Regions from separate parts of the Paenibacillus sp. VCA1 genome, predicted to be linked through region 2. Evidence: riboswitches for the same ligand, from Rfam matches in the RefSeq annotation. Region 2 holds a riboswitch; the other holds the start of a gene.

Region 1 (14,878 bases), 280 kb from region 2:
GAGTTCTCCCGCCGAAACCGACGTCGACCAAATAATCGGAGCCGTCGACCCGTACCATGTTGATGGCATGGGAGCCTGTCACAAACCATCCATCCTCTGTTTTGACGGTAGCCGCTGTCAGCGATACGGAAAAACCAAGCTCGCGCAGCAGCTCGTGAAACAAGCCGTTTAATTCGTAACAGACGCCGCCTCTTTCGCGCGCGACGATTTTGTCGTACTGATCTTCGGCGTTTAGGGAAAGGGGGATGCCGCCTACGATATCCAAATTTTCAAACGGGATGCGGGTGACATGACCGTTCTGGAGAAGCCGGAGAAAATCCAGCGACGCCTGTCTCTGTTCCTTTACGTCTAATCGTTTCAAATATCCATTAACATTCATGGATCACTGCCTCCTTCTTTCTCTGGCCTGCCCGTCATGATGAATCAACAGGACTCGGTGAAATCTTATATCTCCAAGGTATGTTAAAACGAAGCGACCAACAATGCCGTTTTGAAGCAACTGTATCGATACAGTTTGAAGGTCAGGTATAATATGAAAAAGAATACCGCCATTTGAAAATGGAAGGGAGAACCGTACATGAAAAAATATGCTGCCATTTTGTCGGACATGGAACAGAAAATCCAGCAGGGAAAGTTTGCTCCAGGCCAAAAGCTTCCTTCCGTTCGCGATGCAGCCGCGCATTACCGGTGCAGCGTCAGTACGGTCACCCGCGCTTATGCTGAACTCGAAAGACGGCATGCCATTTATGCGATTCCCCAAAGCGGTTATTATGTCGTAGACAAACCGATGGAAGAAGGGGACGGACAGGAGAATGGGGTCATTGATTTTGCATCGGCATTGCCGGATATCAATCTGTTTCCGTATCTCGATTTTCAGCACTGCCTGAACAAGGCGATCGACACCTACAAACATCACCTCTTTACCTACGGCAGCAATCAGGGAATGGAGAGTTTGCGCCATACGCTCGTCTCCCATTTGGCCGGTGACCAGGTGTTTGCCAAAAGCGAACAGATTTTCATCACATCGGGCGCGCAGCAGGTGCTTGAAATGCTGGCAAAAATGCCGTTTCCGAACGGAAATGAGGTTATTCTGGTCGAACAGCCCAGCTATGACATCTATTTGCGTTTTTTAGAAACGGAAAACCTGCCGGTCAAAGGAATTGTTCGCACCTCGGACGGCATTGACCTTGCGGAGCTGGAGGAAACGTTTCGAAGCGGCGGGATCAAATTTTTTTATACGATGACGCGTTACCATAATCCGCTGGGTACCTCGTATACGGTTCAGGAGCGTAAAGCGATTGCCAGGCTGGCGGACAAATATGGCGTGTACGTCGTTGAGGACGACTATATGGCGGATCTGGGGAATGAGCGCGGTTTTGATCCGATTTTTGCATATAGCAGGAAAGAACATGTCATTTACGTAAAAAGCTTTTCGAAAATCATTTTCCCCGGCCTGCGTTTGGGGGCTGCAGTTATGCCCGGGCATCTTGTAGAGACGTTTCGCCATTACAAAAGGTACCCGGACACTTCGCTCCTCTCCCAGGCCGCGCTTGAGATCTATATCAAAAACGGCATGTATGAGCGCCATAAGCATGCCATTTGCAATCAATACGCGGCCCGCATCCGGGCAGCAAACGAAGCCATTCAAAGGCATAATAAGGATGGGGTGATTGAGGCTGCGCACGTCGCCTCGGGCATCTACATCCAGCTGAAGGTGCCGCATACGGTAAACTTGGAGCGCCTAGTGGCACGGCTTGAAGATCGGGGCATTAAAGTCATATCCGGAAAAAAACATTATCTATCGCATTTCCGGACGCGGGAAAAATTTATTCGGATCAGCATTTCCCGGACCCGGCTGGAGCAAATCGATGAGGGTATACGAGGAATTGCCGAGGAGATAAAGCGAAATGACAGTTGGTAGCGTTCTATATTACCCGGTTATCCTTAATAGGAGGTTCGCATGGGATACTTGCTGAAGTTGAACGGGATGAGCCTGCTATATGCGTTTGTTCTTTTCGTTCATATTGAACTCATGATGAATGTATACCGAATCGAACGGCTCACCGGATGGACGGATGCCGGCAAGCTGATCGATGCGGCGCAAGTGCTGATTTTCATCTGTTTCACGGTTCTTCTATTCATCATTAACAGACGGTGGATAGGGAAGCAAAAATGGCGGTATGTCACGACAATCCTCTGGTTTCCTTATTTATATGCACTCATCCGCAGCTTTGCGGCGCTGTACCCGATCACGAACCCTCAGGAGGTACCTCTGCCCGCCGTCGGATTGATCGCGCTTGGCGAAATGGTGGTTTTTCCGCTTTATGTCGCGGCGATTCAATTTTTTTCGAGGGATTTTGCGGCTGCATTCAACACAAAAGGTTAATCTCAAGTCGTTAAAGCGACCTAAAATTAACCTTTGTGAACGGCCGATATGAAGTTTCCTATGCTGTCCGGATCAAGTGCGATTAGTATAGACGTTCTTCGCCGGTAACCGGATTTTTAAATGCGGAACGGAATTCGCTGCCGGGTTCTTCGGCAAATTCCGTATCTTCGGCTTCAGGGCCCTTGCTGCGGTTTATTTTCGTGGTCCGATCCAGCCCTTCGGCTTGTTCTGCTCTGTTTTGTTCCTTATTCATTCGGCTAAGTTACCTCCTGTGTTAAAGATCCCTTCCGCCTTAGGATGCAATTTCCAACGTACCTCTATGCATTGGGAGAACCAAATGAAATGTGGAGCGTGTGGAGCCAACATGGTTGGATGCCGGAGCCTGGCTTAAAATTTGATTTTAAGGCTGTCGCCTTCGACGTACACGCCTTCCGAACGATTGATCGGCAGCTTCTGTTCGGCGCTGAAGCCGATCGTTTCCCCGTCTCTTAACGTGACGTTTTGTTCCACGATATAACTGGAGATGTCGATCAGGAAATCGCGCAGCTCGGATGGGGAGACCTGACTGTCCAACACTTCGATTTCGTCCTTGCCGAAGGACTTCAATCCCAAGGTATAGCCGTTGATGCCATTCTCCGAACGGACAAGGCCGAAATGAACCAGGTTCAGCAGCGGGAAAAAGTCTTCATCCGTTTTCATCAGTTCCGCGAATTCCACGAAAATTTCAGGCTGGAAGACGGTGCCGGAGGAATATAAACCGACTGCGTTCGGGAGCTTCAAGCAGCTGGCTGCGAGCTTTGCGTATAATTTGCCGCTGTCCAGCGGGGAGCCGGACCGGGTAAATACGGCCAAGATGATTTGAGCCACATGGGTTTTCGTTTTTTCCACCGCGTCTTTCCAAAGGTAGTTCCATTGAGCGTTCCGTTCGGCTTCTTCATCCGGGACGGGAGCATCGACGAAGCTTAACGCCACGGTGAAGCCTTCCGTTTCGAACACGAGAGTGCCCTCTTTTTCTTCCTTGGAATTTTCTTCGCCTTCTTGCGAGCAGGAGATATTCCAATCCTCCAATAGATTCTTTTTGATTTGTTCCATGTCGCATTCCGGCGAATCCAGCAGCACGAATCCGTTGAACAGACCCCCATTGTCATTTTGAGGTGCTTCCTGGGATTCTTCGTTTTGCTCCGCCTCGAGCGCCGCTGCCTGCTTCATCCAGAACTCGCGGATCATTTCTACCATGGCTATGGCCTCCTGCTGAGCCGTGGCAGGATCATAAGGCTGCATTTCGCTGAAAACATGGCCGCAATGTTCGGTATCCAAGTCATGTTCGTAGCCACCGCACACGCCGAGGAGCCATTTTCCGAGCAGGGTCTTTTTATACTTAAATATGTAGTAGTGCATACCGTGCAAATCAAATTCTCCCGCAAGTTCGATTTTGCTAGGCTCCCGTCCAAGTTCGCGTTCATCCGCCAGCCAGTCGATCATGGACTGCATGGCTGCTTGCCGTTGGGTCGTCATTATTTCCGCTCCTTTATCGAAATATAGTCTTTAAAGGTACATTCTACCAACCGCAGGAGCTTAATTCAAATTCATAGATTGCGGCGTGAAAGCTTGATCAAGCGCTTGTTTTCTCTAACATATTGTGATGTATGTCATAGGAAGCGGGAAATTAGATTTTGAATAATAAGGAGAGCTGCTTAGCAAAAGAAGCAAATTGAAGTAGTGCAGAGGAGGGGAGTCAATGTCAGTCGGCTGTGAGCAGGATTATATGATCGAGCGCGTAAGGGAGGCTTTTGCGTGCAGGGTGTTGTGGTGCGAAGGGCGCCCATGTTTGGAGTACGGCAGCAGAGAGGAGCTGGACCGCATATCCGCTTACGTCAAAACCGAGTTCGGTAAAGAACTGCTCGACGTGTTTTTTACTGCCGTTGAAAGCCTTCCTCCGGAATCTTGAACTTAACGACTGGGTAAGTCCTGTGATCTTTAGGCAGCCTAGGGTGCTCATCTGCAAATCAAAAAGCCCCATCAGGGCTTGAACCCCATTGCGGCCATCATCAAATCATGGAACGTGAGGGATCAGGGGCGGGTTTCAGAGGCTAATGCTTCATTCGTAATCAATTCGATATCGATTGGAGATTGGGATCCCTCGCGAACCAAATCAGGCAAAATTTCACGGAGAAAATAATCGACGCAATGCAGCTTGATTTGTTTGATTTTGATGAGGGCGCTGCGGTACATCGTAATAAATTCCTTTTCGGTATTTCCCCGCTGAAGCTCGGCAAAGGCTTCATAGATCTGGTCCATTTTATCCGCAACCTCAAGAATGAGCCCTTCCACGGAATCGTCTTTGCCTTCGCGCAGCTGTCTGCGAAAGATGGGCTGAAACTCGGCGGGAATATGCTCGTCAATGAAATGGGCGACCATTCCTTCTTCGACCTGCTGCAGCATGGCGCGCAATTCGAGCGAGTGGTGCTTCACGGGCGTTTTGATATCCCCGATAAAAATTTCACCGTAATCATGGCTGCTTGTAATTTCGTATAACTTCTTCCAGTCCACCGTTACCCCGTTGCTTTCTTCAATGTCCGCCAATGTTTTGGCGTATTGGACGACCTTCCAGGAATGCGCGGAGACGCTGTGTTCCTGAAATTTGAATCTGCCCGGACACCGAATGATCCGCTCCAGATCGGTCAGCGATTGGAAATACGCATGAATACCCATGTTTTTTGCATTCCTTTCTTTGAATATGGTTTATATGTTGCTGTACGTACAGTATACATTCCGTTTGTAAAAGGATCGTTAACTCATGCCAGAACTTATTGGAAATAGGGTGTGCGCTTGAGCGACAAAAGAAGCTCCCGATCGAAGATCAGGAGCCCCAAGTGTTATGCAATCGGCTGTTTAATGATTTCGATCAAACTTGTGAAGCTGTCGGCAGCATGCCCTTTTTCCATGCCGCGACGGAAGAGATTCAGGACGGCGGCCGGCAAGGAAGGATCGAGCCCCGCGTCTTCGAATGTTTGCACGACGTGTTCGACGCTTGCGGCCCCCATGGCCAGCCGGTCCACGTCCCCGGGATGTTCTCCGGCGTTCAGCCGCGGCGTGTAAAATTCAATGAAGCCGGGCAAAGACGATATATTTTCTTGGGCGTAATTCAGGTACTGCTCCGCCGTAATTCCGTTTGCGCTGGCAAGGGCAAGCGCCTGCAGGTAGCTGAGCATCGACGTCCAAAAGATGACCATCTGCATTTGGTAATACAGCATGGCAAGTCCGGGGTCTTCGCCGCGGTAATCGGTGCTTGTCAGCACGTTTAACGTTTCTCTATGAGCCTCGAAAACGCTTATTGGGCCGCTGTAGAAGGTAGATGACCCCGGGTTGCCGATTCCGGAAGGCGGAACCTGCACGCCACCGGCGAGAAGCACGGCCCCATAACCCGCCAGCCATGCTGCCGCTTGTCTCGCTTTTGCCGGGGTGTCCGAGCTTAAGTTTACGATGACTTTGCCGTTTAAGCTCCCTTGCGCCGACTCCAGGATGGCATACATGGCGTCATAATCGGTCAGGCTGAGGATGACCAGCGGGTTCGCGGCCAACGCCTCCTCGGGCGTAGTTGCCTTGAACGCGCCTTGTGCCGCCAATTCGTCGGCTTTGCTTAAGGTTCGGTTCCATACGGTCACCTCGTAGCCTTGCTTAAGGAACGCGCCCGCCATCGCTTGACCCATCGGCCCCAGACCGATGACGGTTACCCCTTTGTGATGTCTAGCTTCCAACGTCAAAACCCCTTTCGAAATGAATTCACATCCATCGTAAAGGATGACGCTAGTGGTAAAGTCAACGCCCAAAATAGCAAAAGGACGTCTTCGGAGCGTGTTCACTGATCCTTGGACGTCCTGAATAGGTTATTTTTTTCGGCGCACCGTATTTGCGATCTGTTTTTCCAAAAGCCCCTTCAATTGCTGCAGAGCTTCGATTTGACCGTTTACGTTGCTGAGCTTCACGTGATAGGTCGCCAACATTTCCTCGCAATATTCATATTCGTCGGGGTCGGCTACCTCCGTCTTAAACAATGTCCCGATTTCTTCGGTCGTGAGTCCTAAACGCAAATATAGCCGAATGGCTTTGACCCGTTCTACGGCCGATTCGCTGAAATCCCTGTAGTCGTTTTCCAACCTGTCGGCCTTTAGCAGGCCTTTATTTTCATAATGCCGAATCGACCGGATGCTGACTTGGCTCAAGCTGGCAAGTTCGCTGATTTTCAAGGCGGGCGACCTCCTTATGGGGAAGACGATATCATTTCTCGATAATAAGAGGTTATCTGAAAATCGCCAAAAATGAAAGCATTGCGCATCGGAGTCCGAAAATATATTTCGGCGTCTTTTCAAATAGCAGGGGGCCAAAAGTACGGCACAACTTTGGTAGGAACCGCTGCGGCAGCCTGTGCGGCAAAACGCTAGGCGAAAAGAATCGTTTTTCCGGGACATTCCGCGAAATGGGTTGTGCGCCGGGTGATGTTTATATACGATCAGGCCAAGTCTTTTTTCGTTAAAACGACTGAGCATAAGAACATACGGAAAACGGAGGGAAAACATGAAATTGTCAAAGGCCATGATGGCAGCGGTGATGTTGGGAGGCATTTGTTTGTTGGGCACCGGTTTTTCGAACCAGGAATCGGACAAAGCTGTGACGCTGGGGCAATCCGAGCAGAACGGCAGCGAAATCCGTATACCGCACAATGAGCATCTGCTTCTGTCGACCGACCAGAAATGGATCAAGAAGGAGGGGCATCTGTCCGACCTGATCCGGTTGCAATGGACGGCGGATCGAGCCAAGCCCGCGATCGTATGGGCCGATGAGAAAGGCATGGACAAGACTGCGATCATCTCCCACGACAAAGCGAACAATCCGGAGCAGCATGATCATAAGCATATGTCGTTCGAGACGACAATGTCGCCTACGGGACAATATGCGAATCAGCTGTTCACCCGGTTGGAAATCCCCTACGACACCGACGTCAGCGAAATCCGCACCCATTCGTCCAACTTCAATGTGATGAACGGCATTTTGAGGGTGGCAGGGGAAACCGGGTCGAACCGTGACCTTCAGTTCAGCGTAGCCGGCCAAGATAATGAAACGACGCCACGATGGGCCGTCCGCGCGGACAGCTCGAAAGAAGCGGGAGATAATACGGGAGCCAATTTGCAGTTCGTCCGTTATGACGACAAAGGCAACGCGGTTGATCCCGCACTCACCATGCAGCGCAGCGACGGAAATATCGGGATCGGCACGGACGAGCCCGACACCAAACTTGACGTGAACGGGGACAAGCTCCGCATCCGCGAAAAGCATACGCCTGCTTCTTCCAAAGAACCTTGCAGTCAGGGGCAAATGGCTTGGGACGATCAATACGTTTATGTTTGCGTTGCCAAAGACAGCTGGAAAAGGACGGAGCTTTCGTCGTGGTAAGTCGGAGGGATGGGCTTGCTCGCCTCTTTCTTTATCCTAAACGGGGCGGAAGGGACCGTCGTCAAAAATAAAGAGCGCTCGAAAGCGTATTGTATTGAAATGCAGGCGGGCGGTATGATTTCTGAAAAGTGACTCCGAACGGCCGCATGCAGCCCGGGGATCAGATGACGAAGTACCTCCGCCGACTCGGGATCTTTCCTTGAACGCTGCATTACGCTTCGGAAGAAACGCAGGATTTTCGGAACGGGGGATGGCTCGTATGTAACCAGCGCCGAGTATCCTGGGCTTTACTCTATCTTTCCTGGGAAAAACTTAAGATCATCCGGTGTTTGGAGGGAAAATGGCTCGAGAACTTCCTTTCCGCAGGTTATAAAATTCACCCCGGCAAATGGGTAGCGGTTTTCAACTATTTTATAATGAACATTTTCTTGAGGAAGATAAGCTCCCGTCCTAAGGGCTTGGGTCGCTTCATAAAGATTGCCTCCATGATCGAACAGCGCTTTTTTTAGCATGCGAATGTTAATGATTCGGTTGGAATCGTCGTTGATTTTTCCGCTTCCAATCGAAATCTTTGTTAAAACAAAATAATCGATATGATCGACGGGATCGATTTCTTCAAAGGTCTTCTTCATGAAAGATTCAAGATTTGCTGTAATTCCCGCTTTATAATTAGGTATTTGGACGTGAAGCCCTTTGTATAGGTCTTCGTCACGAGATACAATTTCCTGAGCTGTAACAGGTTCTGTTATCCACTTCATTTCTAGAGCAACCATTGTTTTTGAGATCGGATCGTAAATTGCATAATCAACATCCGGCAGATCTCCGGGAAGTTGAGTTGGGCCGCCTCCTTTCAGTGCAGGAAACAGCTTTAATATTGATTCTAATTCATGCACGAAATAGGCCTCTTTTGACACGGTATCTTTATCTACCGTCCCGGCGTATATTCGGTTGAGTGTCGCATTTATATTTCTTCCAGCTAGATTATGGCTAATGAATGTCGGACTTACGAATCGTGCTCCATCAGTCAATTGAATAAGGGGTTCCGTCATTAAACTTCCATACTTCTGTTTGCCTTTCATGGTGCCGAAAGTAAGATCATCAAGTATTGACTCCACAACGTGCCGGTCTACGCCATCGAACTCGTCAACATCAATAAAGTATAGAAGATTTGGCAGCATATGCTCCGGCAAAACACCGATCTTGTCCAAGATCGGCAGACAATCCTTACGAGCGGCATGTGATGCCATATAGGCTTTATACAAAAGCTTGCTCCATACGTGCTTGATATCCTTCACTTTATATCCGGCCAAATCCATTTCATCCGGCAGATGAAATAACAAGTCTGTTTGGCTATCCGCAATAGCTGAATAGTAGGCATCTTTCAAGCGCCAGTTCGTTAGTTTAGGATACTTTTTATGTAGTGCTTGTTTAATGGCTGACATTCTATCTTGATACAACCTCGAGTTTTCTTCGATCAGTATCTCATTCATAATTTCATAACGTTGGACTTTATCGTCAACGGGGCGAAAAGCAATCGTAATCTGATCTGGCGAGTCTTCTTCGATAGAGGGGGATAATATTCCGGGGCGAATCCCTTTATAATTCACCTCCACATATTGGTATAGGCTAGAAGTACCCAGCAGTTCAATACATTGATCTATTGCCGGCTGCCCTACTCCATTCTCACCTTCCGTTTCAGGGCAGATGTTATTGATATGCTGAATAGCTGTGGCCAAGGCACCCTTTAAACTTTCTGATTTTTTTTCTGCTTCGGATAACGCCTCCGGGTGATCTTGACTTCGTACCACTTGCAATTGGAGTGCCATTTCCAAAGATTCATATAGGGAAGCAACTAACTGCAGCGCTTTATCTCTGTTGATTTTATAAATCGGCAAATTGTACATCGCCTCATCAAGTTGGCTTTCAATCTCGCGTAAACGTTTCTCTGCTTTGGACACGCACGAGTTCCCCCTGTCTTTCAAAATTTTGCTACTTAAACTTCTTCTCTCTTACTCGCTTTCCCGTACCGCTCCAGCGCCTTCGTCGAAGCTTCCGCCATCCGCCTTTTAACGTAACCCCTTCAGGAACGGGAAATCGATCCGCGGCTTTAAAGGATGTTGATGTTCAATAATCGGGTTTTGGACGCCATCCCGGCGCTTTCCAAGGTTTGTTTGGAAGGCGCATTATCATACGAGCACCCGCAGACCGGGACCAGGTTGTGGTCATAACACCATGCCTTCAAGTGATGGATGATCGTTCTGCCGATTCCTTGGTTTCGGTGCGACGGGTTCGTAAACATTCCTAGACTCCCATACCCGTCAAGCAGTTTGTTGCGTTCCACAATGCCGATTCCAAGCAAAACCCCCCCTTGGGTAAACGTGAACAGCTCCCCGTTTTCAATGCGCTCCTCCACTTTACCAATGAAGTCCTGGCACATTGTTGCGATGTTAGCAGCATCCCGGCCAACGGCAGCTTTAAATTCCCCGTGGGGATATAATTTGTCGGCCGGGATGTTCGTTTTGGCGTCCTGGAAAAAATAAGCCTGTTTTTCGATCTTGACCTCAAGGTCCAGGGCCAAACTTAAAAACAGCTCGTCGCATGTGGGAACCAGCATGGATTGCACGTGATGATGGCGTATAACGTTGTTGAAAATCTCTTGGGATTCGGCAATGTACGGAGGGTCCAAATAAAACTGCGTCAGGCAGTGGTCGCTATTCACGGCGTAATATCCTGCGGGCGCGGCAAGATGGCTGATTTCATAAAAATCGGAATCCAGGATTCGTTGTTCCAAAAAGGAATCGATCGGAGAGCTTAGCGCCCCGACGTATTTTTGGATGGAATGGGCGATGTCGCGTCGATTGCATGCTTTAGAAACACAACTCATGGATATGCACCTCAAATGTTTTATTTGATCGCCAACGCTAGAAGGTGGATCTTACATGAAAAGTTCTCCGCATGTCCGCCAAACACCTCTTTTGTTCCCTCCTGGCTGGAGCGATGAAAACAGGCTCGGCATGAACCCCTGAACGAAGCGTTCGGGGGTTTGCTGCAATTAATGAACATGCCGCTGCTTCCATCGTGCATGCCATTCCAGGATTTTTGGGGGAATGGCGAGCTCCAGCTCCTGCACCCTTTTCGCAAGGAGCCAATATTGTTCTTCCACGCCGGCCTGGTCGCCGGAGGCATCGTATAGTTTCATCAGGGTCAGATAGGTTTCCTCGCGGTCGGGCAGCTTTCTTTGGATGCGAAGATTGACATGAATCGCCGCTTTCGCATTGTCGTGATCGATATAAAACTCGGCCAGATGTTGGGCGTGCTGCAGCCATAAGAGCCGGATCCTTTCCCGTTCGTATTCGGCCCACAGGTATTCATACTCTCCAAAGTAGTTCCCTTCGAACAGCTCCATGACCTGCTCGTGTTCATCCACGTTCGTGACGTCTACGGCATCCAATTGCTTGAGCCGCTGCTCCCATTCCTCGGTATCCACTCGGGCTCCCCCGATGGTCAGGCGATATCCGGATTCGAGTTCTCCTTTGATGATGCGGATCATCGTCAGACCTGCCTTGGACAGGGTTTGGCGGATGTGATAGATGGTCGTGTACAGCTGCTGCGTCGCCCGGGGCACATCAAAATCGGGCCACAGGAGCTCGGTCAGCGTGCCGCGATCGACCGTTCGCTCGCGGTGGTGAAGCAAATAAGCGAACAACTCCTGAGCTTTGCTTGTGCGCCATCTCAATGCCTGCGGCTCCCTGCCGGGCATTTTGAACCGAAGCTGGTTGAAGCACAGGAAAAGCGGCGGTTTGTTTTTTTCGGAAATTTCAGGGTCTTGCTGCAGCCTTTCCCGCAGGCGCTGAACCGTTTGGCGCAAACGGTCCATTCGCACCGGTTTCATAATGTAGTCCAGCGCATAAAGCTCAAAAGCGCGTACGGCATACTGGTCGTAACCCGTCACAAAAACGATTTCAGCGCCGGGAACGGCCGCCTGCAATTGTTCGCCGAGCTCGAGGCCGTTCATCTCCGGCATATGGATGTCGAGAAACACGACGTCCGGCCGCTCTTTTACCGCTGTTTCGACCACATCATACGGGTTGGAACATAAACCTACGATGTTCACGCCGCCAATATCGTATTCGAGCTTCTTTTTAAGATATTCCAGAGCTAACGGCTCGTCGTCGACTAGTAAAGCCCTCATCCTGATTCCACCTTTATTCGTATTGCCTTCCTTCCGGATTGAAGGAAAAAGAAAAAAAACTCCGTCAAGCAGCATGGCATGCTGAATAAGACGGAGATTTCCGTCGCATTCGGCAGCTGGCTGGCATGGACATTTGCTTCAATGGCAAATCCTTTAGCCCCTATAGCTTTGCGTCCCCGTTTTTCAAGCGGGTTTGCCATGATCGTGCGAGCATATATTTGAGGAAGAAGTGAGCAACAAGAGACAGTATATAGGAAGCATCTGAATATTTTCTGAACTTGATCCGATCGTTCGGACTACGACGAAAATCTCCGCCGCCTCTTGCAATAAAGATCAGGTAATACGAGTTGGCATAAGTACATCCTTGCCGCCAGCAGTACTTAAAAAACTTCAAAAGCTCTTGATTTCCGAATGTGATTTTCATATACTCATATACATAGCATTACGATACATCGTAAATCTATGTATTGAGGAGACTGCCATGACAATCAATAAAGAGCTGCTGAAAGGCAGCACGGCTATTTTAGTGCTCACGGTGTTGAACAAGAAAGAGATGTACGGCTATGAGCTGATCAAAGAGATCGAACGAAGTTCGGAAGGGGTATTTTCCATGAAGGAAGGAACGTTATACCCTATCCTGCATACGTTGGAGGCCGAAGGCTGGTTGGATGCCTATTGGAGCACGCATGAGGGGCGCAAGCGCAAGTATTACCGGATTACGGATCAGGGCCGGGGTCAATTAAAAGAAAAAACGCAAGAGTGGGTACAATTCCGGACCGCGGTGGACCGGGTCATAGGGGAGGGAACATAAGTGCGTCAGCTTGAAGAACATGCGGTTATTGCCGCCTTTTTGAACCAAGTATGCAAACACGTTCGCGCCAAGGAACTGCATGCGGATATCCGCGAGGAGCTTTCGTCCCATGTAGCTGACCGAATGGAGATTCTGCTTGGGAAAGGAATGCCGGAAGAAGAAGCTGCCGCGGAGGCGGTCCGCCAGATGGGGGACCCGAATGAGATTGGACGCAACTTGCACCGGGCGCACAAGCCGGCAGTAGAATGGAAGATCCTTGTTATTATAGCGGTTATGGCGCTCATAGGCATCTTCGGAGTATTTACCGTCCAGCAATCGGGAATGTACCCTCAATTCGGCGGTGCGCTTTTCGAGAGAAAAGTACTGTTTACCCTTATGGGCATGGTTTGCCTGATGGCCTTTTATTTTGTCGATTACCGAAAAATACAAAAACACTCCGCAACGCTGTTTTACGGGATGTTACTTCTGATGTTGTTTACTTTATATGAAGGAATCGATCTTAATGGAAGGAAAGTATTTCTTGCGTTCGGTAATTTTGGCGTCAATATGATGGCGATCTCGCTTCCGATTCTTATCTTGGCGCTGGCGGGGATGAAGCAGGCCAAAGAGTGGCGCGGAGTGGAACATCTTTTTCAGCTGATCGGCAGGGGAGTGATTCCCGTCTTATTGTTCTGCCAAGGGTTTTCCTGGTTTTATGGGTGCATCTATCTGGCGTCCTTTTTCGTGCTGACTTGGATGACCAAAAGGAACGGTATCCAGTTTCTATTGCTGGCCCTTCCGCTGTTGTCCTTATACATATTTGCCCTTACCCAAGTCGGGCAATTATATCATCGTCTTCACGCCTACCTATATCCGGTGTGGGAAGACAGCTATCAATTGATACAAACCAAAGCGGCGATTCATTCCGCAGGCTGGTTCGGACATGGTTTTGCCGCGCGGCTTGACACGCTCCCTTATGCGTACGGCGACTCCTTGTTCCCGTATCTGATTTATTGCTTCGGCTGGGGATTCGGCATACTCATCGCGGGACTGGTCGTTTGGTTTATCGCCCGGTTCTGGAAAATGAACGCCCTCATCCAAGATGAATATGCGAAGAGAATCCTGATCGGGTTCACGAGCCTTTTCGCCATCCGGATGTTGTGGCCGATCCTCATGTCCCTTGGCATCGTCCCTATTGTCGGTGAAGTGCTGCCCTTTATGGGATACAGCAATATGATGCAAGTCTTTGATTTTGCAGCCGTTGGGCTGCTGCTGTCGGTCTTCCGGCGGAAAAATATGATCCCGAGGGCGGCCGAAGGAGCGTTGCCAAGGCACTGACACGGGGTGCTTTTGAACATAGACAAGCCCTCCCGACCTCCGTTACCGGAAGCGGGAGGGCTTGTAGTGTGTAATTTGACGGCTACGCAGAGCTGGCGCAATGCCGCCTCCTTGAGCCGTGAGATCGGACTGCTCGCAAATCCTTTATTTCACGTTATCCGTAAGGTTTTTTTTCCAAACCTCCGCGCCATGCTCGTCACGGACGGATGCATGGGATACGGTCGCTTCCTGCACATCCCCAAAGCCCCAGAAGCTTTGGCTTACGTCAGGGAATAGCGGATCAAGGCCTGTGAGCGGTCCGCGATACAATGCTTTGTTGATCAAGGTTACGGCTTCTGCCCGCGTAATCTTTTGGTTCGGCCGGAACGTGCCGTCCGGGTAACCGGAGAGCAAATTGTTCCGGTACAGCGCTTCGATGGACGAAGCGGCCCAGCTGCCGTCAAGATCCGAGAAGTGGCGGTTGACGGCCGTCGCTTGGTCAAGCTTCAGGAAACGCGCCAGCACGGAAGCAAGTTCGCCGCGCGTCACAGGAGCATCCGGCCGGAACGTGTTGTCCGCGTACCCTTTGAAGTAGCCTTGGGATACGGCGATCTGAATGTAGTTTGTCGCCCAGTGTCCTTTTCGGATATCCTTGAACGTTGCCGGGCTGCCTGTCGTTTGATCCGACAGCCGGGCGACGATCGCTGCAAGCTCCGCTCTGCTCAGGGAGCCGGCAGGATGG
Region 2 (14,878 bases):
GGATCGGGTTCCGGCATTTTGACGACGGGCATGCAGCTCGCCTCCGCCATCGGGATCGGCCTCATCGGAATCGTCTGGATGACCTCGCTCGGTCATTATGCCAATCAGGCGGAGGCGCGAACCGAGCTGGATCTGCGGCAGCATCTGGCATCCTATTCCTTGTCGGGGGGGCAAGGGGAGACGGCGCTGTCCAGGCTGCGCGATTGTTTCCCGGCAGCAGCCGGCAAAGCACAGTCGGTTCCCGGCGCATGCAAGGTTGCGGCTTTCGCTTCCGAAGGTGCCGACAGGCTGTTCGCGGACGGCGTTTCGCAGGCGAATGCGCGCATCTACACGAGCGCCTTTATCCTCAGCATGACGGTGCTCGGACTTTATACAATGCTCATCATTCCGATGACGGTCGCTCTCGCCGGAAGGAAGCGGACGGATTGAGGGAGCGCCGTACGAACCGGCATCGGCCGTAAGTCACCTAACCCCCGTCGAATGTAAGCGAACATCCCGCCCGTGCGTCCGGTGGTCATGTCTGCATACGGTCTTTCATATACAGTCCGGCCATAAAAAACCCGGCCGATTCATCAGAAGAATCGGCCGGGTTTTGGCGCGTTTAGGCAAGTTTTTAGATATAAGAAGGTATATGCTAGAGACTCGCCATCCTTATATCGCAAGTAAATCTTCAGCTAAACGCGGTCTGGCTGCCTTGGATGTACATCGATAGACGTTTTTTTTATTTAGGCTGTACCGCATCTTTGTCGGACGTCACGATCACCACTTCGGCGTTTGTGATGCCGGGAATCGACTTGGTCATGATCGGAGAATGGTAGGCGATGATTTTGGTGCCCGCGCGAAGCGCGGTTTCGCCGCCCAGTGTCGGAATGATCGTCGTATCCTTCGAGATGTTCAGAATGACGTCGTTGTCGATGGAATCATCGGAGCCTACATTCACATAGACTTGATCGGCCGATGTGCGATCCGAAGCTTTGACGGTACCTTCAATCTTGACCGTTTCCGCTTTTTTCACCACGATTTTGCCGGCATGGGTTTGGGCCGGATAAATCATCAGCATGATGTCGCTGTAGTAAACGTCCACGCGGGTATCCGCCTTCAGGGCATCCTTGGTCAGTGCCTTCCCGTCTTCGTCGACGATTTGGGTTTTGTCATCGACGGAGAGAACGACGTAGTTGACGCCGCCCTTTTCATGGGCCTTGCCGATGACGGTCACTTTGCCGTCCGCCGTATTGGTGATGATGCCGTCCGTACCGGCTTTCAGTTCTTGATCCTCACTTCCGGTTTCACCGCTGCCGGTGTCTTCGGTGTTCACGATCACGTAGTTCGTTCCGGATTGCGGCGGAAGGCTCATCGCAACGGCCGGACCGTAAAATGCTCTCACGCTCATGCCTTCCTTGATGTCTCCGGCGGCAATGGCTTTGCGGTTTTGATCGATGATCGTCGCTTTATCCGCGAAATGCAGCCAAATTTCCTCGTCGTGTTTGTTGTAAAGGTCAGTACCTTTTACCAAAATGCGGCCGTCTCTTACCTCGGTTACCTTACCGTCGATAGCCGAGAAGCTTTGGTCCTGAACGACCAGCGTCAGCGCGGTTCCGCGGGCCGGAAGGCTTTTTGTAATGTTCGGGCTATAGAAAGCTTTGACGGTTTTGCGCCCGTCGATGATTTTTTGCAGAGGAACGGTTTTGCCTTTGGCGTCGATGAATTTCGTTTTTGGCGTAATGGCCAGGATGATTTCGTCCTGATCGGTCGGCGCGAGTCCGCGTCCGGTCACGGTAATGAATTTATCGGATTTGTCTTGCACGAAATTCGTGATTTGTCCCCAAGTTGCCGGAACGTTTTTAACGTCGGTTTGCTTGTTGGCGTTTTCCTTTTGCACCGCTTGGGCAGGGAGCTGCTGCGCGTTTGCCGCCACGGGCATGGCTGCCAGAGCCAAAATGGATGCGGTCGCGAGCACTTTGTACATTTTATTCATCTGTCATTCCTCCTATATGCGTGAGCTTGTACGAACGTTTTGGTTACCAGTCGGCTGCTCATTTCCGAAATACTTTTGCCAAACTTGCATTGGAAAATGATGCATGCCTTTCATCGTTCCAGACGGGGCGTTAACGCAAAATGTTGCATAAACGGCGAGTTTTCAAGAAATTCCGGCTTCCGACTCTTTTTTTAGCAGGAAGGCCTGCACGGCAAATTGCAGTTTGTTTACTCTCTGTTAAAAGAATGGACTAGAAATAGCAGACATCCCAATTTTCGTATTTATGCAAATCATAATTACGAAAATTAAGTCTCTAAGAACCATATATTTCATTACATATTGTAACTTATTGTAACTATTTATATAATCTTGATTAAAAATAGATTCAAAGAACTACGCAGAAAGCGCTAAACCAGGTGCTTGAACAAAGGCAAACCCGTACGAAAGTCGGGGACGCAAAGCCACGGGTCTTACTCCATGAAGCCTATTCATGGACTGACAGCCGGGTTGCTCATGGTGCTTGGTTTTTTGCTGTCTTAAGGAGGAAAAACATGAGGGGTAGTACTAAAAAATGGATGGCAGCTCTGCTTGCGGCAGGACTGCTGGGGGGAGTCATTCCGGAGGTGCAGCGGGTCTCAGCGGAAACCGTGTTCACCTACCAGGACGAAACGTCCCCGTTATCGATTAGCGGCGCAAACATCCGGATTTCGGGCGAACATGCGGTGTGGCGCGGAAACAGCGCCAAGCTGAAAGGGCAAATTTTTTACGGGAATACGAAAACCGGACAAAGCCAAGCGATCACGACCCATGGAAAATTGACCGATTCTCCTTCCGTCGGGATCAACGGCAAAGGGGAAGCGGTCGTCGTTTGGATCGATAAGCGGAATGACGGCGGCACCGACGACAATTTGAACTGGGACGTATACAGCTACAATGTCAGCACGAAAACCGAAACCAAGCTGAACAAAAATACGGGACAAAACAGCACGCCGCTGGCGGACGGCGATTTCGTGGTCTGGCAGACGTTTCCTTCCTATACGATGACCTTGTACAACTTGGCAACTGGAGAGTTAACCGATTTGGGGCGAGGCCGGGATCCTGTGATAAAGAACGGAAGCGTTGTCTACAAAGGCGGCGAAGACGGAGATTTATACGAATATAACGTCGCCACGGGCAAACATAACAAAATCGTCGACCTGCCATATACCGAATATGTGGAGCGTTTTGCATTTAACGGCGAAGAAATTTTGTGGAAACAAAAAGATTTGGACGGAAACGGGAAGTACGTCTACATAGATATAAGCAGCAACAGCCCGCAGCCGGTCGATTTGACGAAGCCGGCCAAGGAAGGGCAACGCGAGTATAAAGAAATGAGTATCTCCCACGGAACGGCCGTTTGGCTGGAAGCTTCCGGCGATGCGGCGATCATGCGGGCAGCCGATCTGAAAAGCGGGCAAATCTTCAGTTTGGGCCTGACGAAACCTACCGCTTTTATCGGCTTTAACGGGGAGAAGCTGACATTCGTCAACAACGGAACGCTGGTTAGCCGTGATATTATCCGGACCGAAAAAACGGAAGCCACGCCGGCAAACGGCAGCGGAACCGGGAGCATACCGGCTGAAGGCATCGTTATCGGGCCAAAAGGAGGCGTGGCGGCGAAGGGACAAGCGTTCCAGCTTGAATTCGGCCAGGGAGCGTTCGCTTCCGATACCCGGATTACGCTTGAAAAAATCGGCAGCCTTCCGTCCGACCGTCTCGCGAGCGGCATGACCTGGACCGGCGTGGCGTGGAAGTGGACCGCAGACACGAAACCTTTGAAATCAGCTTTGCTAACCTTCCAGTTGGATGAGCCGCTGAAAAATGCCGATGCGGCAAACCGCGCAGGCATTTACCGCTTTGACGAAAGCGCGGAACGCTGGGTGTATTGCGGGGGAACGGTCGACGCGTTATGGAAAACGGTACGCGCGAAGGTTCAAGAGCCGGGCTTATACGGCATTTTCCTGTATGCGCCATCCTTTAAGGACATGAACGGCCATTGGGCGAAAGCGGAAGTGGAAGTGCTGGCCTCCCGGTGGATCGTGAACGGCATGGAAAACGGAGCGTTTGCGCCCGGACAGCCGGTGACGCGCGCCCAATTCGCCAAGATGCTCGTTCAAGCCGCCGGACTGGATGCGCAGCAGTCTGAGAATCGCCGCTCCTTCCGCGACGTCCCTGAGGGGCATTGGGCGGCCGACTCGGTCGAGCAGGCGGCGGCAGCGGGATGGATCCAAGGGTATGAAGGCGGCCTGTTCAAGCCGAACGCGCCGATCACCCGGGCGGAAATGATGGTCATGCTGGCGAATGCGGCAGGCCTTCGTAAAGACGAACAAAGCGATCTCCTTGCAGGATACAAGGACGCCGGATCGGTTCGGGATTGGGCCAAGCCGTCCGTACAGGCCGCGATTCAAAGCGGGTTGATCAAGGGCGACGGGGATCGTCTGAATCCGGGAGCGACATCGACACGGGCCGAGGCCGCGATGGTCATTTACCGCTGGCTGGCGATGAAGGGAGAGGTGTTCCATGATTAATCGGCTGAAACCCCGGGCGCTAAAGGGCTGCTTCGACAAGCTTGGGACCGTCGGCAAAACGCTGCTGGCGTTCATTATTTTGATCGCAGGGTTTCCTTTGTTCCCGTCCCAGCAATTGCCGAAAGCCTTTGCGGAAACGTCGCTGCAAATCGACCCGTATTCTTTCAGTTCCGTGTACGGAGGACAGACGGAGGTCAGTTTCAGCTTCGACAATCCCGATCCGAACGATACGACGCAGCAGTCGCATGAAACGGTCATCAGTCTGGAACAAAACGGTTCTACCGTTGCCGTACTGCACGAAGGAACCTATCCGACCCTGAATAAAAACAAGTACGTATGGGACGGAAAAGTCAACGGAAAGCCGGCGGCGGAAGGCAAATACGAGATTAAAGTGACGCCGAAACGGTTTCCGAAAAACGGAAAAGCGGGCGAAGTCCAAATTTCGAACGCCAATCCGCCGGCGCCGAAGGGCATGGAAATCGTGCCCGATCCGGCAAGCGAGGAGCATGTCATCCGCGGAATCGCGGAAATCGGCACCAAGGTCGAGCTGAAGATGAAACGGATTCGCCGGATGGGCAACGACACGACCGTAGACGACGGCAAAGTGGACACGCTCGCTTCGGGAATTCCGGTTCGTCCGCTCGCATCGGATTGGGCGAAAAAAATCGCGGTGGACAAAACCTATTTTACCGATTTTCCCGAAAGAGCCGACAACAAGCCGCAGAAATACGTCGGCGAGTGGGAGATCAAGGTCAAACTCCCGGCATACGAAATTGCCGAAATTCAGGCATTTGCGACGAGGGATCTGGACAAAAAGCGTTCGAATGCGTCGGACACGCTCAGCGTGCTGCGTTATAAAACGCCTTCATGGGGCGTCAATTGGGCGGTCGTCGCCAGCTATTATTATAATGTCATCGAAAAGGACGCCATCGTTCAGAAGATTGCCGACATCGCCGAATTTAACGGCTTCCCCGTGCAGGATTGCAGCGGCCAGGTTTGTTACGGGACCCTCGAAAAAGACATCAACCTGCTCATTCTGAATCCGCGGCAAGCCGGCGAAATCGGCAAGGATGACGACGAGAGAATCCAGGAAGAATTCGCGAACCGCAACGGATTTCCGCTTGCCGCCGCGTTTGACCCGATCAACCTTGCAACAGGGGATTTCACTTTTTATCAAACGAATATCGACGTCCAGGCGTTGATGCCGCTCGACATGACCCTTACCTACCACAGCCGTGACAGATACGACGGGGATTTCGGGGTCGGATGGCATCATACGTACGAACGGAAGCTGGAATTCCGCGAAGGCGGAATCCTGTACGCCGTGTCCCCGGAAGGCGCAAGCTTCCGTTTTGAGCCGATCGGCGGCGGACGTTATCAAGGCATGGACGGCCAGTACGATACGCTCGTTCAACAACCGGACGGCACCTTCACCCAGGAGACGCCGCAGAAGTGGAAATACACTTACCGGAAAGACGGCAAGCTGCTGCGGATCGCCGATGCCAACGGGAATACCGTTCAGCTGTCGTATGCCGGCAGCCTGCTGACGGAGATTTCGACGGAAGGTGCGAAGCTTACGCTCACCTACGGGGACGGCGGCAAAGTGGTCCGCGTTACGGATCAATCGGGCCGGTATGCGGCTTACGAATACGATGCCGTGAACCACGACCTGAGGGCGATGATTTTGCCGGACGGCGCGCGGATCACTTACAAATACGATGAAAAGCACCGAATGACGGAGATCAGCAACCCGAACGAGACGATGTCCCTCGTCAATGAATATGACGATCAGGACCGGGTCGTGCGCCAGCGCGATTTTTCCGGAGCTTGGGGGGATATCGAATATTTCCCGAATGAGAAGAAGACAGTGACTACCGATGCGCTGGGACGTAAAACCGTCCATTTCTACGATGATCGCTATCGCCAAACGGCCATCACGTACCCGGATGGAACGACCGAACGTTTCCTTTACGACGCGAACGACAATGTCATTCAAAAAACGGATCGTAACGGCAACGTATGGGAGTATATGTACGACGGCAGCGGCAACCTGATCCGGGCGAAGGACCCTGAGGGATACCAGACCGAAATCCGGTACAATGCCTTCAATCTTCCGGAGGAAGTGGTCGACCCGCTGGGGAATAAAACGGTGTTCGGTTACGACGGAAAAGGCAACCTGACAAGCGTGACCGATCCGCTTGGCGGCGTCTCCAAAATCGTCGTCAACGACCGCGGCATCGCGGAAGCGGTGGTAAACCCTAACGGAGAAACGACGACGATCGAAAATGACTCGTCCGGTTTTGCCCGTTCCTTGAAGGACCCGCTCGGCAACCGGATGGAAATGGTCCGGGATCCTCTGCACCGGGTCACCGACATCATCGATGCGCTTGGACAGCGGACAAGCTTCGAATACGATCCGCGCGATCGGGTGACGAAACGAATCGACGCTTTGGGGCAGGCGGAACGGTTCGAATATGACAAGGACAGCAACCTGACCTCTTATACGGATACGGCTGGATCAAAAACGAAATACGAATATGACAGTTATGCGCGGTTAGCCAAAGAAACGGACGCTTTGGCCGGCGTCACCCGTTACGAATACGACGGGGTGGGCAATCTCGTCAAAATAACCGACCCGAAAGGGGGCGAGACGGTTTATGCCTACGACGACAACAATCGGATCGCAGCGGCGACCGATCCCGAAGGCAACGTCACCCGTTATGAATATGACGGCAACGGCAACCTGACCCTTCAGGCGGAAGCCAGCAGCGCCGAAACCCGGATCGCTTATGATCGGCGCAACCTTCCGGTCGAGATCAGGGATGCGGAAGGCGGCGTGACCCGCTTCAGCTATGACGGCGCCGGACGTCTGACGCAGGAAACCGATCCGCTGGGCCACGCGGTTGTGTATGCGTATGATGCCTTGGGCCGACTGACTTCGCAGACGGATGCACTTGGGCAGATAACGGCCTATGCCTATGACGGTTCGGGCCGCCTTACTCGGATCACCGGTCCGAACGGCGCGGAATGGAAGATGGAATACGACGCACGCGGTTTGCTCGTGAAGACGATCGATCCGCTTGGCGGAGAGTCGACGGTAACCCGGGATGCGCTCGGGCGCGTCGTTCAGTCTGCCGACGAAGCCGGAAAAACGACGACCTACGCCTACGACCCGCTGAACCGGGTTACCCGCATGGTCGATCCGTTGGGCCAAGCCACCCAGTTTGCCTACAATGCTCACGACCTGGTGACCGGTTTGACGGATGCCAAGGGGCAGACGACGGCTTATGCGTATGACGCGCTTGGACGGCTTACGCAGGTCACGAACGCTTTGGGCAACAAGACGGCTTATGCCTACGATGCTTTAGGCAACATCGTCTCCAAGACGGACGCGCTCGGCCGCGCGACAGGGTATCAGTATAACCGCCGCGGCGACTTGATCCGGGAGATCGCTCCGGATCAGCGGATTACCGAGTTTGCGTATGACAGCGTCGGCAATGTGACGGGCATGACCGCTCCGGACGGCACCGAAACCAGCTACGCTTACGATTTGCTCAGCCGTTTGACCGGCATCCGGTACCCGGACGGCAAACATGTCGGCTACCAATATGACGCCGCCGGCCGCAGAACACAGATGACGGACAATCTGGGCACGACGACGTACGCCTACGACGTGCTGAACCGGCTTATATCGGTCAAGGATCCGAATGCGCGCACGATTCGTTACGAATGGACGCCAACCGGTCAGCGCAGCCGCGTAGAATACCCGGATGGAACATCCGTCAGCTACCAATACGATCTGTTGGACCGCATGACGTCGGTGACCGACGCGGCGGGCCGAACCACTTCCTATGATTATGATGCCAGAGGGTTGCTTGTATCCAAGCATCTTCCGACGCTTGGGAAAAGCACGTATCGCTATGACGATGCCGGACAGCTCGTCGGCTTGACCCATCGGAATCAATTCGGCAAGGTCCTGGAGAAGCTGTCGTATGCTTACGACCCGGCAGGAAACCTGGTCCGGACGGAGCGTATGTCGGACGGCAACGACGAAGACGATGCCGACGCAAACGACAAAGAGAAACGTATGATTACCGATTACGCATACGACGCCTTGAACCAGCTCATTCAGGTGCAAAGACAGAACGCGGAAGCGGGTCTGCCATCCATCACGACCTACCAATATGACGCCGTCGGCAACCGGACGGCCAAGAGCAGCCATTGGGGCGACCTGGCCGATACGGAAAATTACATGTACGACGTAGCCGATCGGTTGCTTCAAATGACTAGCGGCACGGAAATCAACGATTACCGTTATGATCCGCGGGGCAATTTGCTGGAGGTCATCCGGCAGCAGCTGAAGCTTCCGGAAACATTCTCGGTGACCGGGGTTACGTACGCAGATCCAAGCGTTACAACGGACGTATACGATCCGGCGACAATGGATCCTGCAGCAGTGGATCCTGCAGCAGGGCTTCCGACTCCTGGGCCGGGCGCGCCTTTAAATCTGCTGGATTCCATCGGAAAATGGTCCGCTCCGGAGATCGTTCAGCAATATGTTTGGGACGGAGCAAATCGCCTGATCAAGCAGACGAACGAGCGTGGAGATGTCACGAAATATGCTTATGACGGCGACGGCAACCGGATGAAGATGACGATTGACTATGCCCATGGTGGCAGAGGCAACGGCAACGGTAACGGTAATAACGGAAATGGAAATGGCAATGGCAACGGAAATGGTAATAACGGAAACGGAAATGGCAACAACGGCAATGGTAACGGTAACGGGAAGGACAAGTGTCATGTTGTACCGCCGGGCTTCATTCCGCCGGGACTAGCCAAAAAATGCGGCCAATACGACGAAGAATATCCGGATATGCATCCAGGCGGCCCACGGGACGGCTGGGAGAAGCAGTACAAGAAAAAGCACTGGGAGCTGAACTTCACCAATGACGTCAGCTTGGAGCTTCCGGAGCCGCTGCAGGTTGCTGAAACCGACGACAGCAAGTGGAAGGAATCTTACGTATACGGAGCAGGCGGAGAACGGCTGAGCATGACCTACCTGCCGGCCTATGACCCGAACAACGGCTGGGAGCCGGTTCCGGGTGATGGCGGAGCCAAGCCGGGAACGCAGCCGAAGACGCTCTGGTATATGGAGGATGCGCTCGGCAGCGCCCTGGGCCTCGTAGAAAAAGACGGCCGCGTGTCGGCGCGCTACCACTACGACGAATTCGGCATCCCGCTGGACGGCAAGAAGTTCGACCTGAACTGGCCGGGACCGGATAATTTGTTTGGATACACCGGTTTGGGATATGGTTATACTGACGGTTTGACATACGCACGAGCTCGCTATTATCAGCCGGAAATTGGACGGTTTATTAGCGAGGATTCCTATAAGGGGATATTAGAAGATCCAAAGAGCCAGAACGAGTATGCTTATGTATGGAACAATCCGCTGAGATATATTGACCCAAGTGGATATATACCTACTGTGATGGAAGCCGCCAAAATGGCACAACACATTTATGGTGCTACAGAAGACGACGTTGAAAATAAAAAAACAGTTGCTGGTAGATGGACGATAAGTGATATCCTGACAAATGACGAGGGATTAAAAATAGGAGTATATTCAAGTGTCAAAGCAGACGGAACGACGGAATATACTCTGGTTAATAAAGGTACCACTAATAAAGGGGACTGGGTTAATAATTTACAGCAACCTTTCGGGTGGTCTGATGATATGAAAGACTCGATTAAACAAGCCAAGTATTTTGTGGCTAAACATAAGAATGCTGAAATAACGATGGTTGGTCATTCTAAGGGAGGAGCAGAAGCAATTTTAAATGCAGTTGCTAATAATAAAAATGCCATTACATTTAATCCTGCTGATCCAAATCTAATTCAATATAATTTAAGTAAGAAAGGATATAAAGGTAATGTAACAAACTATGTGGTATCGGGTGAGATATTAAATTGGTTGTTAGGAGAAGCCTCGGTTGGAAAGACAGAATATTTACCAATTCAATATAAGTGGACCTTTTGGGAAATGTTAACAAAGGGGGAAGATTCGATCATTGATAAACGTATTCAAAATCATTCCATGGATTCAGTAATAAGTGCTTTGAAGGAGGTGGGGTATAACTGAAAGCGAAAATATTTTTATTGCTAGGTATTCCATTGTTGCTGGCATTTGTACTCGTAGCGTATCTTGCTTTACCTTGGATTCTCATATTCCTAGGTATTCATTTAGGACCAAATCCCCCACACCCTGAAATCACACACGGAGAATTTCCGTTTCGTTTGGAGTATGAAATTAACGGAGAGCGAAAGGTCATTCGCGATACTTTAATATGTGAATTTGATGGTTTTGGTGCAGATGAAGGGCGTGGGAAATATCGCAAGTGGAAGACACGATTGGCTAGCGGAAATGAGAGAATAACATTGCTAGAGATCAATCAAACACAAGAAATTTACTATTCTCCAGGTAGTCCAAACTATTATATGGGTGATTTAGAAAGTAACGAGGAGTATCGACACGGTTTTCCTGATGCTTTAATTATTGAACAGGATGGTAGATTTACTAGTAATAGATTAATCCGTGCAGATGAATTACTTGATAAGTACCATATTAAATTAATTAGTTGGGAACCAAGCCCTCCTATTAAAAACACATTTATAGAAAATAAAAAATGATTCTAGTTTTACTGACCTTGATTTGCTATGCCTTTCAAGGTTTCTTTTTAAATGCAAAGGGTTATGTTATTAGCATTTTCAAGATGAGTCAAAAGGTTAGATAGAGGGTGTGTTCAATTGTGTAGTTTTATAATTCGAAATAATTAACAGCGTTACTCTTTATTTACTTCAAGCAAGTTAATAATCTTGCGGATATCATCAATATTTAAAGCTGCAGCAATTTTTTCAGTATGGTTAACGTTTACGATTTGCTAATTTTCTAGGCGTTGCACGACGTATATCGGTCAGGTGAGAAAGCTCGCGGAGACATATTTTATGCTGCTTGGTGTGCACCCATTCGAGGATCATGAAGTATAGTTTATACCAAAGATTCAAATGGTAATATAAATGTTATTGAGGTACTTACTAACCTTAAGTATTAAAGATGAGGTGTATCAATGACTATCAAGCATTTACTTTTAGAAATATACTGCTCTCAAAATTCCATTGAAAATGAAGGGATTGGAGAAAAGCCCCCTTATTGTAAACATGGGTTCGGTGAGCCAGGATATCATTGTTTTGAGAATAATTGTAAGCACATTGGCTTTACTTATGCGCCTTATGAGGTGGCATTTTCAGCTGAGTTTGGCGAAGTACCTGATTCGGATGCTTGGATTGGGTTTGGTGGTGAGATGGTCCCATACGATGCAGACGAAGCCAAAATTTCGGAATTGAAAAAAATATGGAAAGACATATGTCGTAAAAAAATTCATGAAGCCTATGATGAGTATTTTAAGAAAACAGGAATAGAAAAATAGGTATGCAACCTTGAAGGTAACTCCTGCAAGGTTTCTTTATGAAAAATACGGTTCACTGCCATGTAGTCCCGCCGGGTTTCATCCCACCGGGACTATCCAATAAATGCAGCCAAGAGTATAACGACTTTATGAATAAACAGGTCGATCCACGCGGGATTACTTCAAGTGTTGTTGAGTATGTGGTGCTACAGTAAATCCATAAGTATTGTTAAATCAAAAAAATAATAGGAGTGATTCATTTTGTCAAATAATTGGGCACTTTAAGGAAATCGTGGATTATGATTCATCTGTAACAGTTCTTAATGATTTGCCGCTGGGTTGGATTGCTTGGAGGGAAGCGGAATCAAGCTCTTGGATAAGACAACAAAAGAGGTAAAGTGAATTGCTTTAGTAGAAAAAACGCCACAATGCAACTCATCTTTGTAGAGTGAGCCTAAAAAGTAAGAGATAACTAATTAGGCGTTTCCAGGGCATAAGCTCGGTATTTGTACCAGGCTCATGCCCTTTGATTTTGCCTCGATCCGTCTACGGTTATGGCCGAAATAAATTTATGTACGGTTGAAAATCATTTATTGAATGGATCCGGATTAATGCCGTACTCTTTTTCAATACTTATTAAGCCCTCGATATATTTTTTTGTTTCCTCGTAACTTTTATGGGTGTATATTTTAAGATCTTTTATTACTTCTTCTTTACTTAATTGTTCAGAGGTATCGTTTTTCAGAGATATTATTAAAGCTTGAGCTTCTATTAAATAACTTATTGATTTTTGCATGTGTTCATGAATTGAAATGATTTTAGGATATTCTTTATATTTCGAGGCGATCTCATCGATTTCTTTTTCTACATCCAACAAATTATTATATTTTTGCTCATGAAATTCAAGATTTTGCTTTATTATCCCAGGTATTTGTCGTATAACCAAAAGTCGTATACCTAATTTAGCCGTATCCTGCCTGTACGATTTTATTTTATCTTTCATTTCCAGTTCGATTCTCTGAGTCCTTGCTTGTTCTAATAAAGTTTTAGCATCCTTATTCCGAGGGTTATCTATAAGAACGTCATTAAAAAGCTTCTCGACATCCTTGTAACGTTCTTCTTTTAATGCAGCTTTCCCCTCTCTCATGGCCTTATCAAACGGTGAACCGCATGCACTTAAAAACAAACACAACGCTACCAAAGCTACGTATAACTTCCTCATGGGTTACTGTTCCCTTCGTGATAAAATATGTACAGAACTATTTTAGTGAGTATTTTCCGATATGGCTACAAAAATCAACACGACAATGACTGCTAGAGAAGGGGGGGGATCACCGTTATCAATAAAAAAATTTCAATCGAAAAAAAGGACGCCGCCAGCGCCCTTTTTTCTTCCATACAAACACCTCTTTTACTCCCCACCAGGATACGTCTCCCGCAAAAACTTCACCGATTGGCGAATCAGCTCCTTCAAAACTTCTACGTCGATGTCCGCCACCTTGTTGATGTAGACGCAGCCCTTGCCTGACGTATGTTTTCCAAGATCTTTGAGCAGCGCCTCACGCTGATCGTCTCCCGGGGCCAAATACAGGCTGATTTTCGCTTTTCGCGGGGAAAACGAGACGAGCGGCGCATCTCCCTCATGGCCCGAAGCGTATTTGTAATGGTACGAACCGAAGCCGATGATGCTGGGTCCCCACATTTTGGCCGGATCACCCGTCGTTTCCGTAAAAATATCCAGCAGCTTGTACGCATCCTCGCGTTTGCCGGGGTGGCCGATTTGCTCGATGAATTCGATGACGCTGTTTTCGGTTTCCTTCGTTTTCAGCTCATACATAAACTGGCACTCCTTTGCGGGGCATTCGCTTGTTTGCCATTCATCATACCTTTTTTCGGACGGGATTTCACCTCGTCGCTGTTCCCGGTTATCCGTTACTTTACGGAGTAAATTCCATCTTTATAGACCAGCGTATAGATCATGCCCTCGTCCGTCAGGAAGGCGTCGCGAATGCGGTCGTTCACCAATCGGGCGTTGCTGCCTTTCGCATCGACCTTGTACAATCCGGGCTCATATCCGTTCGATACATAATACAGGCCTGTTTTGCCTGCGTAAAATGATGTGACCGATTTGTCGCTTCGTTTGAATTCTTTTCCTGCCGACGGGTCGTATTGATACAAGTCCCCCGGGATGGAGTCCTTGCCTGCCTCATTTGAGGTGTAATAAAAGCTTCCGTTTGCAAATTGAACGTTCAGCATTTTTCTAGACACAACGGTTTCGGGGGTTGCTCCGTTCAGGTTGGTTTTGCTCAGGTAACCCGATTCGGCGTCGATATAATAAACTTCGCTGCCGATCATCCAAAAGCGGCTGGCCGGAGGCGTCAGTTTCGTTTGGGTTGAGTCCGTCGGGTTGATTTTGTACACCGCGCTTTGGTCGTTCGGATCGGCCTCTTTATAACCTAACGTATACAGGTAGCCGTCTTTCACGTACATGGTGTTGTTACTAGAATAGCCTACTCCACCCTGGGAGTCCTGATGCCGGTAGACCCCGTAAGCAAACTCCGGCTGGCCGATCGGTTTTTGTTCCCCCGTTTTCAGGCTGACGCGTACCAAGTTGCCTATTTCAGTCATAAAATTAAAGTCGGCATTGTATAGGTAATCCCCTGACTTAACATATCCGGCAAAACTTTTGGCACTCGCAATCGCCTTTAAACCGCCTTGGTCGACTTTATACAAGGACACCGAACCCATGATGACTTCTCCGGTGCGCAGCGTAACGTACAATTCGTTATCGATATATTCGATGCTTCCCAAATAGAGGTCTTTCCCCGGTCCCATCGGCTTCAGCGAACTGATTTTTTGCGATTTCT

The links. Region 2 has a riboswitch for cyclic di-GMP ahead of RJP21_RS01580 (S-layer homology domain-containing protein). Riboswitches for the same ligand answer to the same signal wherever they lie in the genome.
Region 1: linked by a shared signal. The riboswitch ahead of RJP21_RS00540 (response regulator) and the one ahead of RJP21_RS01580 (S-layer homology domain-containing protein) in region 2 are both predicted to bind cyclic di-GMP.

What each region holds. Positions count from the first base shown of each region.
Region 1 covers NZ_JAVLSX010000001.1:99,887-114,764, forward strand. The annotation lists gene RJP21_RS00480 (arylamine N-acetyltransferase family protein) at 1-379, opposite strand, end outside; gene RJP21_RS00485 (aminotransferase-like domain-containing protein) at 578-1,921, shown strand; gene RJP21_RS00490 (hypothetical protein) at 1,961-2,386, shown strand; gene RJP21_RS00495 (hypothetical protein) at 2,469-2,639, opposite strand; gene RJP21_RS00500 (DUF4261 domain-containing protein) at 2,774-3,901, opposite strand; gene RJP21_RS00505 (hypothetical protein) at 4,125-4,334, shown strand; gene RJP21_RS00510 (YfbR-like 5'-deoxynucleotidase) at 4,457-5,098, opposite strand; gene RJP21_RS00515 (NAD(P)-dependent oxidoreductase) at 5,263-6,144, opposite strand; gene RJP21_RS00520 (MerR family transcriptional regulator) at 6,274-6,633, opposite strand; gene RJP21_RS00525 (hypothetical protein) at 6,962-7,837, shown strand; gene RJP21_RS00530 (hypothetical protein) at 8,125-9,795, opposite strand; gene RJP21_RS00535 (GNAT family N-acetyltransferase) at 9,945-10,721, opposite strand; gene RJP21_RS00540 (response regulator) at 10,890-12,029, opposite strand; cyclic di-GMP riboswitch class I at 12,138-12,237, opposite strand; gene RJP21_RS00545 (PadR family transcriptional regulator) at 12,511-12,840, shown strand; gene RJP21_RS00550 (FtsW/RodA/SpoVE family cell cycle protein) at 12,841-14,157, shown strand; gene RJP21_RS00555 (S-layer homology domain-containing protein) at 14,302-14,878, opposite strand, start outside.
Region 2 covers NZ_JAVLSX010000001.1:382,095-396,972, forward strand. The annotation lists gene RJP21_RS01570 (MFS transporter) at 1-429, shown strand, start outside; gene RJP21_RS01575 (peptidase) at 722-1,975, opposite strand; cyclic di-GMP riboswitch class I at 2,395-2,490, shown strand; gene RJP21_RS01580 (S-layer homology domain-containing protein) at 2,527-4,542, shown strand; gene RJP21_RS01585 (DUF6531 domain-containing protein) at 4,535-10,687, shown strand; gene RJP21_RS01590 (hypothetical protein) at 10,723-11,235, shown strand; partial or broken gene RJP21_RS31190 (helix-turn-helix domain-containing protein) at 11,388-11,583, opposite strand; gene RJP21_RS01595 (coproporphyrinogen III oxidase) at 11,673-12,032, shown strand; gene RJP21_RS01600 (hypothetical protein) at 12,598-13,233, opposite strand; gene RJP21_RS01605 (DUF1801 domain-containing protein) at 13,423-13,848, opposite strand; gene RJP21_RS01610 (DUF5050 domain-containing protein) at 13,944-14,878, opposite strand, start outside.